DNA from 3 places in the Oerskovia gallyi genome. Region 2 is predicted to be linked to each of the others. Evidence: predicted binding sites of a transcription regulator. Region 2 holds the regulator's gene; each other region holds the start of a gene.
The links. Region 2 encodes HspR, which represses chaperone genes until heat shock. Its sites were predicted from a motif close to AAGTTGAGTCNNNNNGACTCAACTT; they were not measured.
Positions count from the first base shown of each region.

Region 1: clpB (ATP-dependent chaperone ClpB) is a predicted target of HspR. The motif match lies at 1,968-1,992, and genes of this name have one in related genera.
Region 3: H9640_RS06615 (Hsp20/alpha crystallin family protein) is a predicted target of HspR. The motif match lies at 2,254-2,278, and genes of this name have one in related genera.

Region 1 covers NZ_JACSQE010000004.1:24,970-30,579, reverse strand. The annotation lists gene H9640_RS05895 (cation diffusion facilitator family transporter) at 1-125, shown strand, start outside; gene H9640_RS05890 (alpha/beta hydrolase) at 159-1,115, opposite strand; gene H9640_RS05885 (hypothetical protein) at 1,241-1,792, opposite strand; gene clpB (ATP-dependent chaperone ClpB) at 2,043-4,658, shown strand; gene H9640_RS19055 (CAP domain-containing protein) at 4,980-5,610, shown strand, end outside.
Region 2 covers NZ_JACSQE010000003.1:327,722-333,331, reverse strand. The annotation lists gene H9640_RS05625 (DnaJ C-terminal domain-containing protein) at 110-1,132, shown strand; gene H9640_RS05620 (heat shock protein transcriptional repressor HspR) at 1,188-1,691, shown strand; gene H9640_RS05615 (DUF1540 domain-containing protein) at 1,883-2,191, shown strand; gene H9640_RS05610 (hypothetical protein) at 2,338-3,105, opposite strand; gene H9640_RS05605 (sigma-70 family RNA polymerase sigma factor) at 3,341-5,610, shown strand, end outside.
Region 3 covers NZ_JACSQE010000004.1:188,970-194,579, reverse strand. The annotation lists gene H9640_RS06625 (hypothetical protein) at 1-701, shown strand, start outside; gene H9640_RS06620 (SDR family NAD(P)-dependent oxidoreductase) at 802-1,647, shown strand; gene H9640_RS06615 (Hsp20/alpha crystallin family protein) at 1,798-2,214, opposite strand; gene H9640_RS19090 (excalibur calcium-binding domain-containing protein) at 2,354-3,163, opposite strand; gene H9640_RS06605 (class I SAM-dependent methyltransferase) at 3,309-3,926, opposite strand; gene H9640_RS06600 (SDR family oxidoreductase) at 4,181-4,819, opposite strand; gene H9640_RS06595 (organic hydroperoxide resistance protein) at 4,902-5,324, opposite strand; gene H9640_RS06590 (amino acid permease) at 5,505-5,610, shown strand, end outside.

The sequences.
Region 1 (5,610 bases), on a different contig from region 2:
GCATCGACGCGCTCGAGCGCCGGGCGACCGCGGCGCCCGTGATCGCGGGGGCCGTGATCTCGGTGTCCCCGGCGAGCGAGCCGTCCCTGGTGCCGTCGGTGTCGTCGGCCCCAGCGGTCCCGTAGGGCGATGCGCGTCGCTCTACGGCGCCGGGCCGGTCAGCCCGGCAGCCGCTCGTCGAGCCACGCGAAGACCTCGTCGAGGAACGCCGTCCGGGCCGGCTCGGGGGACAGCACGAGGTCGTGCGCGCCGCCCTCGATCTCGACGAGCGTCACGTCGTCGCCCAGCCCGGGCGCTCGGTCCTTGATGTGCTGGACGTCGAGCACGCTGTCGGTCGTGACGACCTCGGGATGCCAGCCCTTGTTCGGCCCGGACCGTGTCGAGGTCAGGACGAGCACGGGGCACTGGACGTGCAGACCGCGAGCGATCTGCGCGTGCCCGCGCCGGATCGCGCGCGCCCAGCCTGCCCGCGCGGGGAAGCCCTCGTGCGGCTTCCAGCCGAGCTCGTAGGTCCACTCGCCGCCGGTCCCGGTGTGCAGGGCCTGCCCGTAGGCGTCGTCGAGCGAGCCCACCACGAGCCGCGGGGCGAAGCGCCCGACGACGTCGATCACCCGGGTGGAGATCACACGGTCGAACCAGGACGAGTTGAGGTCGAACCACGGGCTGTTGAGGACGAGCGCAGCCACCTTGCCGGGGCGGGCGTTGGCCCACAGGCTCGTGACGAGGCCGCCCGTCGAGTGTCCGACGACCACGAGCTCGTCGTGCCCCTCGGCCCGGATCACGGCGGCTGCCGCGTCGAGGTCCTGGGCGTAGAGGCTCAGGTCGTCGACCATGTTGGGGTCCTTGCCGGCCTCGGTCCAGTGCGCGAGCGACCGGCCGTACCCGCGCAGGTCGACCGCGTAGAACGCGTAGCCGTGCTCCTCGAAGGCGTCGCCCAGGTGGGTCTGGAAGAAGTAGTCGACGAACCCGTGGACGTACAGCACGGCCCGGCGGCGTCGCGCGCCCTCCGGGCTCGTCGCCTTGCGGACGAGCGTGGCCGTGTCGCCACCGGGGAGGTCGAGCGTGCGGGCGACCCAGTCGGGTCCGAGGACGTCCTGCTGCCAACCGTGCGTCATGGTGCTGCCCTTCGCGCGCGGACTCGGGCGGTGCCGCGGTGCCGCCATTGTCCACTGCGGGGGAGGGCCTGTCAGAGCGAGCGTGATCCCTGGGTGTCGCTCGCCCTGACCGGACGTGCCGTGGCTCAGGCGGGCGGGGCGAGGCCTGTCGGGGGCGACGGCGGGACCGGGGGAGCCGGGGGTGCTGCGGGCGGGGCGGGGCGCACGTCCTCCCGAAGGCGGGTCGACTCGTCCATCTCCGAGTCGTCCACCTGCTCGGTCCCGGGGTCGGTGACCTGCGCGGTCCACGTCTGGGCGGGCGCGACGGGGGCGCCGGACGAGGCGGCCGGAGCGGGCGGGGCGGGCGGGGCGCTCGGCGGGCCGTACGGGTGCCCGGCGCCCTGGGGCGGTGCCGGTGGCTGCGCGGGGTACGCCTGGTACGCCTGGTACGGCGGCTGCCCGCTCGGGACCACGTGGGGCTGGGCGGGCGGGACGGCGTGGCCCGGGTACCCGTTCGGCGCGGGCTGGCCGGGGTACCCGGCCGGCGCCTGCCCCGGGTAGCCGTCGACCGGTGCGCCGTACCCGTAGGGCTGCGGCGCGGGCACCTTCTTGGGGCGCAGCAGGAGCCACGCGACGACGCCGATCACGACGAGACCGACCAGGACGACGGCGAGGACGAGGAGGAGCAGGATGCTCATCGCGGGCCACCGTCCGGCGCCGTGGTGCGGTCGGTGTGGTCCGGTGCGATGGTGGCAGGAGGTTCGAGCCGTCGTGTCTTCACGCCCCACAGCATCCCGTGGATCGACGTCGGTGAGAAGGGGGTGCCACCCGTTGGTACCCGGACCTGACGCCGCATGGCTGACATGACGGACAGAGTTGAGTGGAATAGGCTCAAGTCAGGCCCTGTTGTTCCAGGTAGACCCAGACCCTGAAGTATCCGGAGACCCCATGGACACCAAGTTCACCACCATGTCCCAGCAGGCCATCGGCGAGGCCATCCAGACCGCCTCGGCCGCCGGCAACCCCCAGCTCGAACCCGTCCACCTCCTCGCCGCGCTCCTCACGCAGGAGGGGGGAGTCGCCGTCGGGCTGCTCGACGCCGTGGGCGCGAACGCCCAGGCGATCGGCCAGAAGGTGCGCGCGGCCCTCGTCGCGCTGCCCACCGCGAGCGGCTCGGCCGTCGCCCAGCCCACCGCGTCGCGCAGCACGTCCGCCGCGCTCGACCTGGCCTCGAAGGAGGCCCAGGGCATGGGGGACGAGTACGTCTCGACCGAGCACCTGCTCATCGGGATCGCCGCGGGCTCCTCGCCCGCCGCGCAGATCCTCGGCGACGCCGGGGCGAGCGCCGACGCGCTGCGCTCCGCGCTGCCCGCGGTCCGTGGCTCGGGCCGCGTGACGAGCCCCAACCCCGAGGGGACCTACAAGGCGCTCGAGCAGTACGGCCAGGACCTCACCGCGGCCGCGGCCGAGGGCAAGCTCGACCCCGTGATCGGGCGCGACTCGGAGATCCGCCGCGTCGTGCAGGTCCTCTCGCGCCGCACCAAGAACAACCCCGTCCTGATCGGTGAGCCCGGCGTCGGCAAGACGGCCGTCGTCGAGGGGTTGGCCCAGCGCATCGTCGCGGGCGACGTCCCCGACTCGCTCAAGGGCAAGAAGCTCATCTCGCTCGACCTCGCGGCCATGGTCGCGGGCGCCAAGTACCGCGGCGAGTTCGAGGAGCGCCTCAAGGCCGTCCTGGAGGAGATCAAGTCCTCCGACGGCGAGGTCGTGACGTTCATCGACGAGCTCCACACGGTCGTCGGTGCGGGTGCGGGCGGCGAGGGCGCCATGGACGCGGGCAACATGCTCAAGCCCATGCTCGCCCGCGGCGAGCTGCGCCTGGTCGGAGCGACGACCCTCGACGAGTACCGCGAGCACATCGAGAAGGACCCCGCCCTCGAGCGCCGTTTCCAGCAGGTCTTCGTGGGCGAGCCCTCGGTCGAGGACACGGTCGCGATCCTGCGCGGACTCAAGGAGCGCTACGAGGCGCACCACAAGGTGACGATCGCCGACTCGGCGCTCGTGGCCGCCGCCGCGCTGTCCGACCGCTACATCACGGGCCGCCAGCTCCCCGACAAGGCGATCGACCTGGTCGACGAGGCCGCGTCGCGCCTGCGCATGGAGCTCGACTCCTCGCCCATCGAGATCGACGAGCTCCAGCGCGCCGTCACGCGCCTGGAGATGGAGGAGGTCGTGCTCTCGGAGTCCGACGACCCCGCCTCGCGCGAGCGCCTCGAGAAGCTGCGCGCCGACCTCGCGGACCGTCGCGAGGAGCTGTCCGCGCTGACCGCGCGCTGGGACGCCGAGAAGGCGGGCCACAACCGCGTCGGCGACCTGCGCGCCAAGCTCGACGAGCTGCGCGTCCAGGTCGAGCGGGCCATCCGTGAGGGTGACCTCGAGACCGCGGGCCGCATCCAGTACGGCGAGATCCCGCAGCTCCAGGAGCAGCTCCAGGCCGCCGAGCAGGAGGAGGCGTCGATCGACAGCGACGAGTCCGCCACCGCGCCGCAGGCGCCCATGATCGCCGACAAGGTCGGCGCGGACGAGATCGCCGAGGTCGTCTCCGCGTGGACCGGCATCCCCGCGGGCCGCATGCTCCAGGGCGAGTCCGAGAAGCTCCTCCACATGGAGGACGTGATCGGCAAGCGACTGATCGGCCAGAAGGCAGCGGTCGCGGCGGTCTCGGACGCCGTACGGCGTTCTCGTGCGGGCGTCGCCGACCCCGACCGCCCCACGGGCTCGTTCCTGTTCCTCGGCCCCACGGGCGTCGGCAAGACCGAGCTCGCGAAGGCGCTCGCGGACTTCTTGTTCGACGACGAGCGCGCCATGGTGCGCATCGACATGTCGGAGTACAGCGAGAAGCACAGCGTCGCACGCCTGGTCGGTGCCCCTCCGGGGTACGTCGGCTACGAGGAGGGCGGCCAGCTCACCGAGGCCGTGCGGCGCAGGCCGTACTCGGTCGTGCTGCTCGACGAGGTCGAGAAGGCGCACCCCGAGGTGTTCGACATCCTGCTGCAGGTGCTCGACGACGGCCGGTTGACCGACGGCCAGGGCCGCACGGTCGACTTCCGCAACGTCATCCTGGTGCTGACGTCGAACCTGGGTTCGCAGTTCCTCGTGGACCCCATGCTCGACGACGCGGCCAAGCGCGAGGCCGTCATGTCGGCGGTCCGGTCGAACTTCAAGCCGGAGTTCATCAACCGGCTCGACGACGTCGTGATCTTCGACCCGCTGAACCTCGACGAGCTGGGGCGGATCGTGGACATCGCGGTCGACCGGCTCGGCGAGCGCCTCGCGGACCGTCGCCTCACGCTCGAGGTCACGCCCGCCGCGCGCGAGTGGCTCGCGCTCGAGGGCTTCGACCCGGCGTACGGGGCGCGCCCGCTGCGCCGCCTGGTGCAGCGCGAGATCGGCGACCGCCTGGCGCGCAAGCTCCTGGCGGGCGAGGTCGCGGACGGCGACACGATCGTCGTCGACCGGTCGGTCGCCGAGGGCGAGGGGCTGGAGCTGACCGTCCAGCGCTGACGCCGTCCGCGGGGTGGCGCGCCGTCGGCTGGAGCTCCTCCTGCCCGACGGCGCCGCTCACCTCGCGGTGGAGGGCCCGGTCCCGGAAGGGGCCGGGCCTTCGTGCGTCCCGGCGACGGGTGAGGTGTTCGTGCCATCGGCTCCGGGGCAGCGCGCCCCGCGAGATCGGGCCGGTTGTCGCTTCGCTCGACATAAGGCGACAACGGGCCCGATCTCGGGCGGGGCGCACAGACGCCCGGTCCTACCGGGCGCCTGGTTTTCACCCGCGGTGTCGGGGCATACTGGGCAATCAGCCCACATTCCACCGACGGAAGGTCGCTCGTGCCGCCGGAGTCCCCGTTGCCCGACCGCCTTCCTCAGACCCGCGCCGCGCGCCGCCTCGCCGAGCAGGCCGCCGCCTCGCCGTCGCGGGCGCAGCGTCGCCGGCGGCGCGCCGAGGCCGTCCGGCACGCCCGCTCGACCGGTACCACCGGCTCCACCGGCAGGGCGCGCGGACCTCGTGGTCTGCCGCAGGTAGCGGTCGTGACCCTCGGCCTCGTGGGCGGGCTGCTCGTGGTCCCGGCGACGCAGGAGCTCGGCGGCGAGGGACCTGGCCTCGAACCGATCGGTGCCCGCTGGGACGCCGCGCTCGGCCGGGGGGACGACCGCGCCAGCCGCAGCGCGGACGGGCGCGAGCCGCTGCTCGCCGAGGCGGGCAGCGGCGGAACCGCCGGGACCGCCGGGAAGGCCGCGCAGCAGCCCGGCGCCGCCGCCGAGCAGCCCACCGCCGCGGCCCCGGCGCCGGAGCCTTCCGCCGACGAGGCCCCGGTCCCGGTACCCGCACCCGCCCCGGAGGCCCCCGCGGCACCGCCCCAGCAGGGCGCGACCGGGCCCGAGGTCCAGCAGGTCCAGGAGCGCCTCCAGGCGCACGGGGCCACGGTGCCGGCCGACGGCGTGTTCGGGCCCGGGACCG
Region 2 (5,610 bases):
CCTTTCGCGTGAAGGTGACCTCCGCCGTCGGGCCCCGGGAGCACGACCACTATGGACGTAAGCACCACCACCGGCCCCGGGGCCGGTGAGACCTATGAGAGGAGGCGCCTTGACCGGTCAGGACTGGATCGAGAAGGACTTCTACGCCGCGCTGGGCGTCCCCAAGGATGCCGACGACGCCGCGATCAAGAAGGCGTACCGCAAGCTGGCCCGCACGTATCACCCCGACCAGAACCAGGGTGACGCGAAGGCCGAGGCGAAGTTCAAGGAGATCGGCGAGGCCTACGCGGTCCTGTCCGACGCCGAGCAGCGCCAGCAGTACGACGCGATCCGTGCCATGGCCGGCGGGGGCGCCCGCTTCTCCGCAGGGGCCGGTGGACCCGCCGGTGGTTCCGGCGGGTTCGAGGACATCTTCGGCGGCATGTTCGGCGGAGGCGGCGGAGGCGGGGGAGGCCGCGTGCGGTACTCCACGCAGAGCGGCGGTGGCGGCGGCTTCGAGGACATCCTCGGGTCGATGTTCGGCGGCGGGGGAGGCCAGACCGGCTTCCGCCCCAACGCCGGGTACCAGCGCCCGCAGGCGGGCGCCGACGTGCACTCGTCGGCCACGCTCGGGTTCCGTCCCGCGGTCGAGGGCTCGACCGTCAACGTCACGACCGAGGGCCGCACCATCACGGCCCGCATCCCGGCAGGCGTCCGCGACGGCCAGAAGATCCGGCTGCGCGGCAAGGGACGCCCCGGCGTCGCGGGCGGCGCCCCCGGCGACCTGGTCATCACGGTGCACGTCACGCCGCACCCCGTGTTCTCGGTCGACGAGAAGCACAACCTGCGCCTGACCGTCCCCGTGACGTTCGCGGAGGCCGCGCTCGGCGCGACCATCGAGGTCCCGACGCTCGACGGCAAGCCCGTCAAGGTCAAGGTCCCCGCGGGCACGCCGTCGGGACGCACGCTGCGCGTCAAGGGCAAGGGCGTCAAGACGGCCAAGGCGACGGGCGACCTGCTCGTCACGATCCAGGTCGTCGTGCCGCAGAAGCTCTCGAAGGCCGCCAAGGAGGCCGTCGAGGCGCTCGCCGCCGCGACCGACGGCGAGAGCACCGACGTGCGCGCCGACCTGTTCGGGCGCGCGGCAGAGTAGAGCCGACAGGCACCCGGCAGGACGGTTCCGCAGCACCAGCGAGAGGAGGCAGGGCATGGCCAGGAACGAGGCTCCCACGGGGAGCGAGATCCCGTTCAACGCGTACGACGACGCCCCCGTGCTCGCCATCTCGCAGGCCGCGACGCTCGCCGGGATGCACCCGCAGACCCTGCGCCAGTACGACCGCCTGGGACTCGTGACCCCGCGCCGCACCATGGGGCGCGGACGCCGCTACTCCCAGCGGGACGTCGCCAAGCTCCTCGAGGTCCAGCGGCTCTCCCAGGAGGAGGGCATCAACCTCGCGGGCATCCGTCGCATCCTCACGCTCGAGGAGCAGGTGAGCCGGCTCGAGTCCCGACTCGACGCCCTCTCCGCCCAGCTCGAAGGAGGGCGCGTGTTCGCAGCCGGGGTGAGCGGCGACGTCGTCATGGTGCCGCGCGGGCGGCGGGTGCGCCGCTCGGCGGGGGAGCGGACCGTGGACGCCGGTCGCGGCGGCCAGGTCGTCGAGACCGGCGAGGCACGGGCGCTCGTGCTGTGGCGACCCGGCCGGGGCTCCTGACCTGCGCGGTGGCGTTCGCGCATCCCGGCAGGAATTCCCGCAGCGCAATTACGTGCGGTCTGCATGACGTAAAAATGGCGGAATTCCGCCGAAGTGAGTGAGGCCTTGCTTCCTATACACAGGCTGCGCGAAGGAATACCGTGAGGGAAAAGCACGGTAGAACGCCCCGCCCTTCGAGCAAGGAGAAGTCCATGAGCACCCTGATGGAGATGCCCCAGGTCGTCGAGTGTTCGATCGACGGCTGCGGATACAACCACGAGCACGGCTGCCACGCCGGCGCCGTGACGATCGCCGCGCACGGCAGCGAGGCCGAGTGCGCCACGTTCATCCCCCTCACCGCCAAGGGCGGCCTCGAGAAGGTCATCGCGCACGTCGGTGCCTGCCAGCGCGGAGAGTGCTCGCACAACGAGTCGCTCGAGTGCAACGCCTCCTCGATCCGCGTCGGGGCCGGCCCGCAGGGCGCCGACCACGCGGACTGCCTGACCTACAGCCCCCGCTGACCCTCGCGTCCTCCCCCCGACGCGATTCCTCCACGACGCCCCGCTCGTCCCTCGCCGGACGGCGGGGCGTCGTGGCGTGCTGGGGGCCTCGCCGGGCGGCCGGAGCGCCCGACGACCGCGTGGTCTAGCGAGAGAGGCCGGGGCGCCTAGCGAGAGAGGTCGTGGAGCATCTTCGCCGCGTCGGCATGCTGCGCGGGAAGGGGCTCGACCCAGATGCGGGGCGGGCGCCGGAGGATCGCCGTCACGCCGAACGTGAGCGCGATGCGCTCGATCCTGTGCCGGAGCTCCGCGCGGACCGGCCCGACGTCGGCCGTGCGAGCGCAGAGCGCCGCGTAGATCCCGCCACCGAGCGTCGCGACCGGGTGCCCGAGGCCGAACGTCTCGGTCAGCACCTTGCCCATGGCTGCCGCGCGGGCGACCTTCTGCCAGCCGTCGATGCGTTCGACCGCGACGTCCACCAGGACGAGGCAGTGCGTCGCGGAGGCCGGGGTCCCCAGGCGGTCCGCCTGCCCGTACGTCTCCTGGAGGCGCTGGACGAGGTAGGGGACCGTGACGAGCCCCGACCGAGGATCGGTCGTGGGCGGCGCGCCGGGGATCACCTCGTTGCCCACGGCCCACCCTGTGCTGACTGCCCGCAGCACGCGAAGGTCGGGAGCGGTGCCCCAGAGGTCGAACAAGCAGGTCAGGTCGTCGATGGTCTCGCCGATGCTGATCCCGTCGCGGCCGCGGGCCTCACCGAGCCGCTCGGCCGCAGCGGCCGGGCAGCGGGAGTCCGTGAGCGCCTCGACGAGCGCCTCGACGGCAGGGTGGTACCAGTCGCCTGGCCGCAGCCAGACGCTGTTCGTACTGGCCGCCTGCCACTCGTCGAGCAGCGAGGCGACGGCTGGCTCGGGGTAGCCAGGTCGTAGGTCCATACCCATGAGACGTGTGAGCCCCGTGCTCATGACGCGACAGCGGCGTCCTGATTCTCTTTCATCCACTCGACACACCGACGGACATGCAGCACATTCCGTCGGTTCTGTCATCCTGACAGACGGACAAGACGGGCGAAACCGCGTTGAGACGTAGATAACACCACCAGTTTTCCCGTCTAGGATGAACGGGAGAGCCTTACCTGACGAGGTGAGGCGGAGTCAGAGGCGGTAGGGCATGACGCAGGTCGACACGTCGAGGGACGACGCCCCGACGAGCGATGCCGAGCTGATCACCGCTGTACGCGCGGGAGACTACGCGGCATTCGGTGCGCTGTACGAGCGGCATGCCGCCGCGGCGCGCACCGTGGCGCGCCAGTACGTGCGCTCGGGCTCGGACGCCGACGACATGGTGTCCGAAGCCTTCGCCAAGGTCCTGGGCATCCTGCAGTCCGGTGGCGGACCCGACGTGACGTTCCGCGCCTACCTCTTCACCGTCGTCCGGCGCCTGTCCTACGACCTGTCGAACGCGGGCCGACGCACGCAGCCCACCGACGACATCGAGACGTTCGAGAGCGCGTTCGGACCCATGGCGTCGACCGAGGACCCCACGCTCCTGGGGTTCGAACGATCCGTCGTGACCAAGGCCTACCAAGGTCTGCCCGAGCGATGGCAGGCCGTGCTCTGGTACACCGAGGTCGAGGAGATGAACCCGGCCCAGATCGCACCGCTGCTCGGCCTCACGGCCAACGGTGTCTCGGCGCTCGCCTACCGGGCCCGCGAAGGGCTGCGCCAGGCGTACCTCCAGCAGCACCTCACGGGCGCGAGCAGCGCCGGGTGCGAGAACGTCAACCCGCTGCTCGGGTCCTACGTCCGCGGCGGTCTGGCCAAGCGGGAGACCGCCAAGGTCGACGCCCACCTCGAGGAGTGCGGTGAGTGCCGCGCGCTCGTGCTCGAGCTCGGTGACGTCTCGCACGGCATGCGCGCCGTCATCGCCCCCCTGGTCTTCGGGGCGGCAGGGCTGGGCCTGGTCGGGACAGCTCTCCCGCTCACCGGAGGTGCCGCGGTCGGCGCAGGCGCCGCAGGGGCCACGGGCGCGGCCGGTGGTGGCGCCAGCGGCGGTGCTGGCAGCGGCGCAGCGGGGGCCTCCGGCTCTGGCGCCGCTGGTTCAGGGGCCGCGGCGGGCAGCAGCGGTGCGGCTGCCGGGACCGGCGCCGTGGGTGGTGGAGCCGCCGGAACCGGCGCCATGGGTGGCGCGGCGGCGGCCGGTGCGGCTGCCACGAGCGGCGGGCTGGGCGCAGCCGCAGCCGTCGGCGCGAGTGCCGCGGTCGGCACCGGAGCTGCGGCCGCAGCCGGCGCGACCGGCCTGGCGGCCTTCATCGCCGCGTCCCCCTTGATCGCCGCAGCCGTCGGCGTCGTGGCGGTCGCGGCCGTGGGAGCCGGCGTCGTCGCGGTGTCCGGGGGCTTCTCGTCCGACCCGCCCCCGAGCGCCGGGGCCAGCCCCGACCCGTCGCAGAGCCCGTCCGGCTCGCCCTCGGACTCTCCCACGGGCACCCCGAAGAGCGAGGCCCTGCCCGCCCCGGGGACCGATCCCACCTCACCGGCGAACACGGCGCCGCTCGACAGCGCGCCCGCCGAGGCCTCGAACCCCGCGGAGCCTGCCTCGAACGGGAGCGGCTCGGGGGCTGCGGGCTCCGGAGAGACCGCTACGACGCCCCTCACGCCGCCGAGCGTCCCGTTGACGCCGGTCGACCCGTTCCCGGGCGCTCCGGACCCCGTCCTGCCTGTGACCCCCGCTCCGCCGGCCTCCCTCGACCTGGCCTTCTCCCCGCTCACCCTCGCTGCCCGTGCCCCGCAGGACCTGGCCCTCACGGCGTCGAACTCGGGTGGCACGTCGGCCGAGGAGGTCGTGGTCGACGTCCTGCTCCCGCCGAACGTCTCGGTCGTGACGTCCGCGGTCACCGCGGGCAGGGGCGTCGTCCCGGCGATCCGGCTCGCCGCGCTGCCGTGCGGCCCGGCGACTGCGCAGGACGGCGGGTCGTCGCTCGTCACGTGCTCGGTCGGGGTGCTCGCTCCCGGGGAGAAGAAGGACCTCGTCATCACCGTCCAGGCCTCGCGCGGCGGGAGCTACACGTTCGGTGGTGCCGTGCACGGCAAGGGCCTGAGCCCGGTGAAGACGACGTACGCCCCGGCCCCCGTGCCGTCGTACGGCGCCGAGATCGACCTGACGACGCCCGTCGTGGGAGACCTCCTCAACCCGGGAGCGACCGCGGTCCGCCTCACGGCCCACAACTCCGGCGACGTCGACGCCCAGGGGGTGAGGTTCTCCCTGGGCAACCTGCCCGACGGCGTGACCGCCAAGCCGCTGACTGGGGGCTGGGCCTGCACGCCGAGCGGCGGATCGCTGACGTGCGCGAACGACGCCGCAGCGCTCCACGCTCCTGACGCGAACCAGAACGGCGGCCCTCCCGTGTCGCTCGACGTCCAGCTGCTCGCGGGCGACGGCGT
Region 3 (5,610 bases), on a different contig from region 2:
GCCCGGCCGTGCCGCTCACCGAGCACTGGGACGCCTCGGCCGCGGGGCTGGTGCGCCAGGTCCCGCTGGTGCCGCGCTTCGCGACCAAGCCGCTCGAGCTGCTCGACCGGTTCGGGGCCGTGCACGTCGGCCCGCGCGAGGTCGGGTTCGACGGCGGCGCGATCGACTGGGACCGCGTGCTCGAGGTGCGCACGCAGCCTGCGTGGTCGAGCCTGTCGGCCGACGCGCTCGAGGCGAACTTCGCGCAGTACCTGCGCGTGATCCCGCGCGTGCCGGGGCGCGGCTGGGTCCTGGGCAAGGTCTCGGAGCTGCTCGTGTCGCTGTACCTGAGCGTCGTCCCGCTGCCCGACGACGCCGCTCGTCTCCTGGAGCCGGGCGACACCACGGACGAGGCGCCGGTCGGCGGTGCGGCGCCCGCAGGCGGCTCGTTCACGCGGCGGACCGTGACCGAGATCCTCTACAAGCGGCGCATCGGCGAGGGGGAGCGGCAGGCGAGCACGACGTCGGTCCTGCTGCAGCTCGCGTTCCCCGGGTCGACCGATGCGATGCTCGCGCTCGCGGCCGAGCGGGGCGTGCGGGTCGTGCACGTCCCGGTCGACGAGGGCGAGATGGGCGCGACGATCAAGCGGGCCGCGGCGTGGCGCTCGACCGCGCTGGGACTACGGGACCGCTTCACGCGAGACACCGGCCCGACGGCGTAGCCCGGCCCGGGCGGCGACCGCGCCGCCCTGCCTGGCCCCCGCGCGCGGTCTACGCTCCGAGAGGGGCACGGCGACGGCACGACACGAGGCGGGACGGCACATGGCACGCAGGACGATCGTCATCACGGGAGCGAGCGACGGGATCGGGTCGGCGGCAGCCCGGGCGCTCGCCACGGACGGGCACGAGGTCGTGGTCGTGGGGCGCTCGCCCGAGAAGACCGCAGCCGTCGCGCGCGAGCTGGGAGCCGACCACTTCGTGGCGGACTTCGCACGCCTGGCCGAGGTGCGGGCGCTCGCCGCGCAGCTGCGGGACCGCTACGAGCGGATCGACGTCCTCGCGAACAACGCGGGCGGCATCATGGCCGACCGTCAGGTCTCCGAGGACGGCCACGAGCTGACGTTCCAGGTCAACCACCTCGCGCCGTTCCTCCTCACGACGCTGCTGCTCGACCGGTTGGAGGAGAGCCACGCGAGCGTCATCAGCACGAGCAGCGCCGCGCACCGGCTCTTCAGCGACTTCCACGTCGACGACCTCGAGTCCGAACGGTCCTACGCGCCCAACACCGCGTACGGCAACGCGAAGCTCGCGGTGAACCTGTTCACGCGCGAGCTCGACCGCCGGTACCGCGCGGCCGGCATCGCGGCGGCGTCGTTCCACCCCGGCGTGGTCGCGACGAACTTCGCCGCGACGTCGACGAGCAGCATGCGCGTGATGTACCAGACGGTGCTGAGCCGCTTCCTCACGTCGTCGACCAAGGGGGCCGACACCCTCGTGTGGCTCGCGACGACGACCCCGGGCGTCGACTGGGAGCCGGGGAGCTACTACGTCAAGCGCAAGGTCGCGACGACCCATCCCCTCGTGGGTGACCCGCGGCTCGCGGCCGAGCTGTGGGAACGGAGCGCGGCGATGGTCGCCGACGACGACGCCCCGGGGGCGGCGGCCTGAAGACTCGGGCCCGACCGGCGCACCGGCCGTACGTGTCGAACGGGCCCCCGGACAGCACGACGGGCCCGGTGCTCTCGCATCCGGGCCCGTCGACTCACCGCGCCGCCGGCCGAAGGGGGGTGACCTGCGGCGGGGAGGTCTGGAAGACCGTCAGGACGCGGAGGTCGTGACCTCGATGCGCTGCGGCGTCGTGCCGGCGTAGACGCCGGCGACGGTGACGGTCAGGACGCCTGCGTCGTAGCGGGCGCTGATGGCGCTCGCGTCGGCGGCCTGGGGGAGGGTCACGACGCGGTGGAACGCGCCGTAGCGGACCTCGCGGACGCGACGGCCCTCGGTCTCCTCGGCCCGCTCGTCCTTGCGCTCGCCGCGCACGACGAGCTTGCGGCCCTCGACCTCGACCGTGACGTCCTGGGCGGGGTCGATCCCTGGCAGGTCGAAGCGGGCGACCAGGTCGTCGCCGTCCTGGAAGACGTCGGCGTGGGCCGGGACGCCTGCCACGGGGCGGGCGGTGAGCAGGTCGCGCAGGGCGCGGTCGAACGCGGGGGCGGTGGTCAGGGTGGTCGTCATGGTGACTCCTTCGGTCGGTGCGGAACCTCTGACCGGTACAACTTGAGTCGCCTTCGCTCAATTCCGGATCGGCGTTCGCCCTGGACGAACGACCGACGACCCCGGAAGGCACGCCGACCGGGCCCCGTCGTGGCGGGGGCTACTCGCAGCCCACGCCGTCGCCGTCGCGGTCCAGCTTCTTGCTGTACCCGGGGTCTCCGGACCGGATCGGCGCCTTGCCAGCAGCCCGGACCGCGTCGCAGTTCGCGTAGGACACCGCGCCGCCCCCGCTCCCGCCGACGATCCCGGCGGGCGCGTCCGGCGTGGTCACCTTCGGCGCGCTCGACGACGTGCCCGACGACGTGCCCGAGCGCCCCGTCGCCGCGCTCCGCGCCTGGAGGTCGGCCTCGGCCGCGGTGACCGCGCCCTCGCGTCCTTCGACCGCCGTCAGCCGGGCCTGGAGGTCGGCCTCGGCCGTCACGGCGGCCGACTCGCGGGTCGCGAGCTCGGCCTCCTTCGCGACCGCTGCCTCCTCGCGGGCCGTGACGTCGGCCTGAGCGGCGCCCAGCTCGTCCTGCGCGGTCGTGAGCGCCGCGCTGTCCTCGTCCAGGGCGGCGCGAGCCTCCGTCGCCTCGCCCAGGGTGGCCTCGGCGGCGGCGAGCCGCGAGCCCGAGGGCACGGCGCCCAGCAGCAGCCCGACGACCAGGAAGGCGAGGCACAGGAAGGCGACGAGCACGATGCGCCGCGTGCGACCGTCGTGACGGCCTGCCACGGCTCCCGCACCGGTGAGGCTCGCGACCGGCAGTGCCATGGTCTGCTCGGTCGGCTCGCCCGCTGCGGGGTCCTCGACCCAGAGCGGCCAGTCGGCGGGCTTCGCCGGCCAGCGAGGGTCGGGCGTCCAGTGGGGGTCCGGGGTCCATCCCTCGGGCGGGGTGGGCCAGCCCGGGGGCGGGTTGAAGCGAACGGTCATGGCAGGGCTCCTCGTCGAGCGGGCACGCGCGCGGCGGTGCCGGGGCGACCGTCGTTCGGTCGACACCCCGGAGGCTAGGGGGAGCAGAGCCCTCGCGTCAGCACCCGGGAGGGGGTGAAATCCCCCGGGAGCAGACCGCGACGCGTCAGTTCTCAGGTGCTCCCAGCACGGCGACGAGGAAGTCGCCGTCCTCGGCGAACGGCCGCAGGTCCCACGTCGAGAGCGTGAGCTGAACCTCGAGCCCGGCCTCGGCGGCGTCGGCGAAGAACGCGTCGAACGCGTACCCGCGCCCCGCTCCGAAGCCGACGACGGCCCGACCGCCCGGCGCCAGGTGGGCGCGGAAGCGGCGCAGCACCTCGACCTCGGTGCCCGGCGCGAGGAACGTGACGACGTTCCCGGCGCACACGATCAGGTCGAACGGCTCGGCGATCCCGGCCGCGGGAAGGTCGAGCTCGGCGATGTCCCCGACGAGCCACGTCGAACCGGGGTGGTCTGCCTCGGCGGCCTCGATGAGCACGGGGTCGACGTCGACGCCCACCACCGTGTGACCGCGCGCTGCGAGCTCGGCACCGACGCGCCCCGGGCCGCTGCCCGCGTCGAGGATGCGGGCGCCGCGGGGAACCATCGCGTCGACCAGCCGGGCCTCGCCCGCGAGGTCGGCGCCCTGGGCGGCCATGGCGCGGAACCGCTCGACGTACCAGGTCGAGTGGGACGGGTTCACGGCGGTCTTCTGCTCCCAGCGGGTGGGGTTGGCCTTGCTCACCGGTGGCTCCTCGGGGTCGGGCGGGGCTCTGAACGGGCTCGGCGGCGGCCACGAGAGCGGGCCGCCGCACCTTCGACCGTACCCCCACCGGGTACTACCCCCGCGACCGTCCAGCGCCGACCAGACCCGGTCTCACCGACCGGACCCGGACCCCTCGCCCACCACGAGGTTGCCTGCGGTCGAGAACGGGATGGAGGTCGGTATCGGCGGCAGAACGACCTCAACCCCGTTCTCGGCACCCCGGGGACACCGGGCTAGCGGCCGAAGACCTCCAGGACCGGCGTCTCGCCGTCGACGAAACGGACGAACTGCCCCACGGTCGACGGCGAGCGCAGGGCCCGCGCGACGACGAGGGCGACGTTGCCGCGCGACGTCTTCCCCTCGTGCGCGTCGACCGTGATCATGCCGGTCGGCTCGTCGTTCGTCAGGGTGCCCGGGCCCAGGATCGTCCAGTCCAGGTCGGTGCCGCGCAGGTGGTCGTCGGCGGCGAGCTTGGCGTCGGCGTACGGGAAGAAGCTGTTGTCCTCCGGCACACCGTGGTCCGGCACCGAGCCGATCCACGACACCATGACGTAGCGCGAGACGCCCGCGGCGGCGGCCGCGTCCATCGAACGGATCGCGGCGTCCCGGTCGACGGCGTAGGTCCGCTCCGGGCTCCCGCCACCGGCGCCGGCGGACCACACCACGGCGTCGTGCCCGCGCAGGGCCTCGGTGATCTCCTCGGTCGTGGCGTTCTCGACGTCGAGCAGCAACGGCGTGCCGCCGAGCTCCTCGACGAGCGGGAGCTGCGACTCGTGCCGCACGATCCCGCTCACCTCGATCTCGTGGTCCCTGAGGATGGGGACGACCAGGCGACCCACCTTGCCGTGGGCTCCGATCAGGGCGACGTTCATGGTTCTCCTCGTGGTGTCGGTGACGGTGCTCCCTCCACGGTGCACCGAGGACGCGCGCTCCGCCCGCTGGGGGCAGGCCGGACTACTCCTCGACGACCGCCACGGTCACCTCGATGTTGCCGCGCGTCGCGTTCGAGTAGGGGCAGACCTGGTGCGCGGCCTCGACGAGCTCCTGGGCCACGGCGCGCTCGACGCCGGGCAGGCTGGCCTCCAGCTGCACGGCGAGGGTGTACCCGCCGCCGTCGAGGGGGCCGATCGAGACGCTCGCGCCGATGGCCGAGTCGACGACCGAGACCTTGCGCTGGCGGGCGACGCCCAGGAGGGCCGAGTGGAAGCATGCCGCGTAGCCCGCGGCGAAGAGCTGCTCGGGGTTGGACCCGTCGCCGGTGCCGCCCATCTCCTTGGGTACGGCGACGTCGAGGTCGACCCGCCCGTCGGTGGACCGGACGTGGCCGTTGCGGCCCTCTCCGGTGGCCAGGGCTTCCGCGGTGTAGAGAGTCTTCATCGTGCTACCTCCAGGGTGGGGTCGACGGGTGAACCTCTCGAACGTATGTCGCTCGGGGCAACAAGGTGTGGTCGGTTCGCGCAGAGCGCAGCGCCCGCACTCCCCGCCGTCGGGGTGCGGGTACCGTGGAACGGCCGCCGTCTCGGCGACCCCCCTCGACCACGGACTGACCGCACCCCCATGAGCAACGCACCTACGCCGTCGGGCACGCCTGACAGCGCTTCCCCCTCCCTGCCCGACGACGCCGCGCACCCCACCGCGCCCCTCGCCCCCGAGGGCGAGCAGC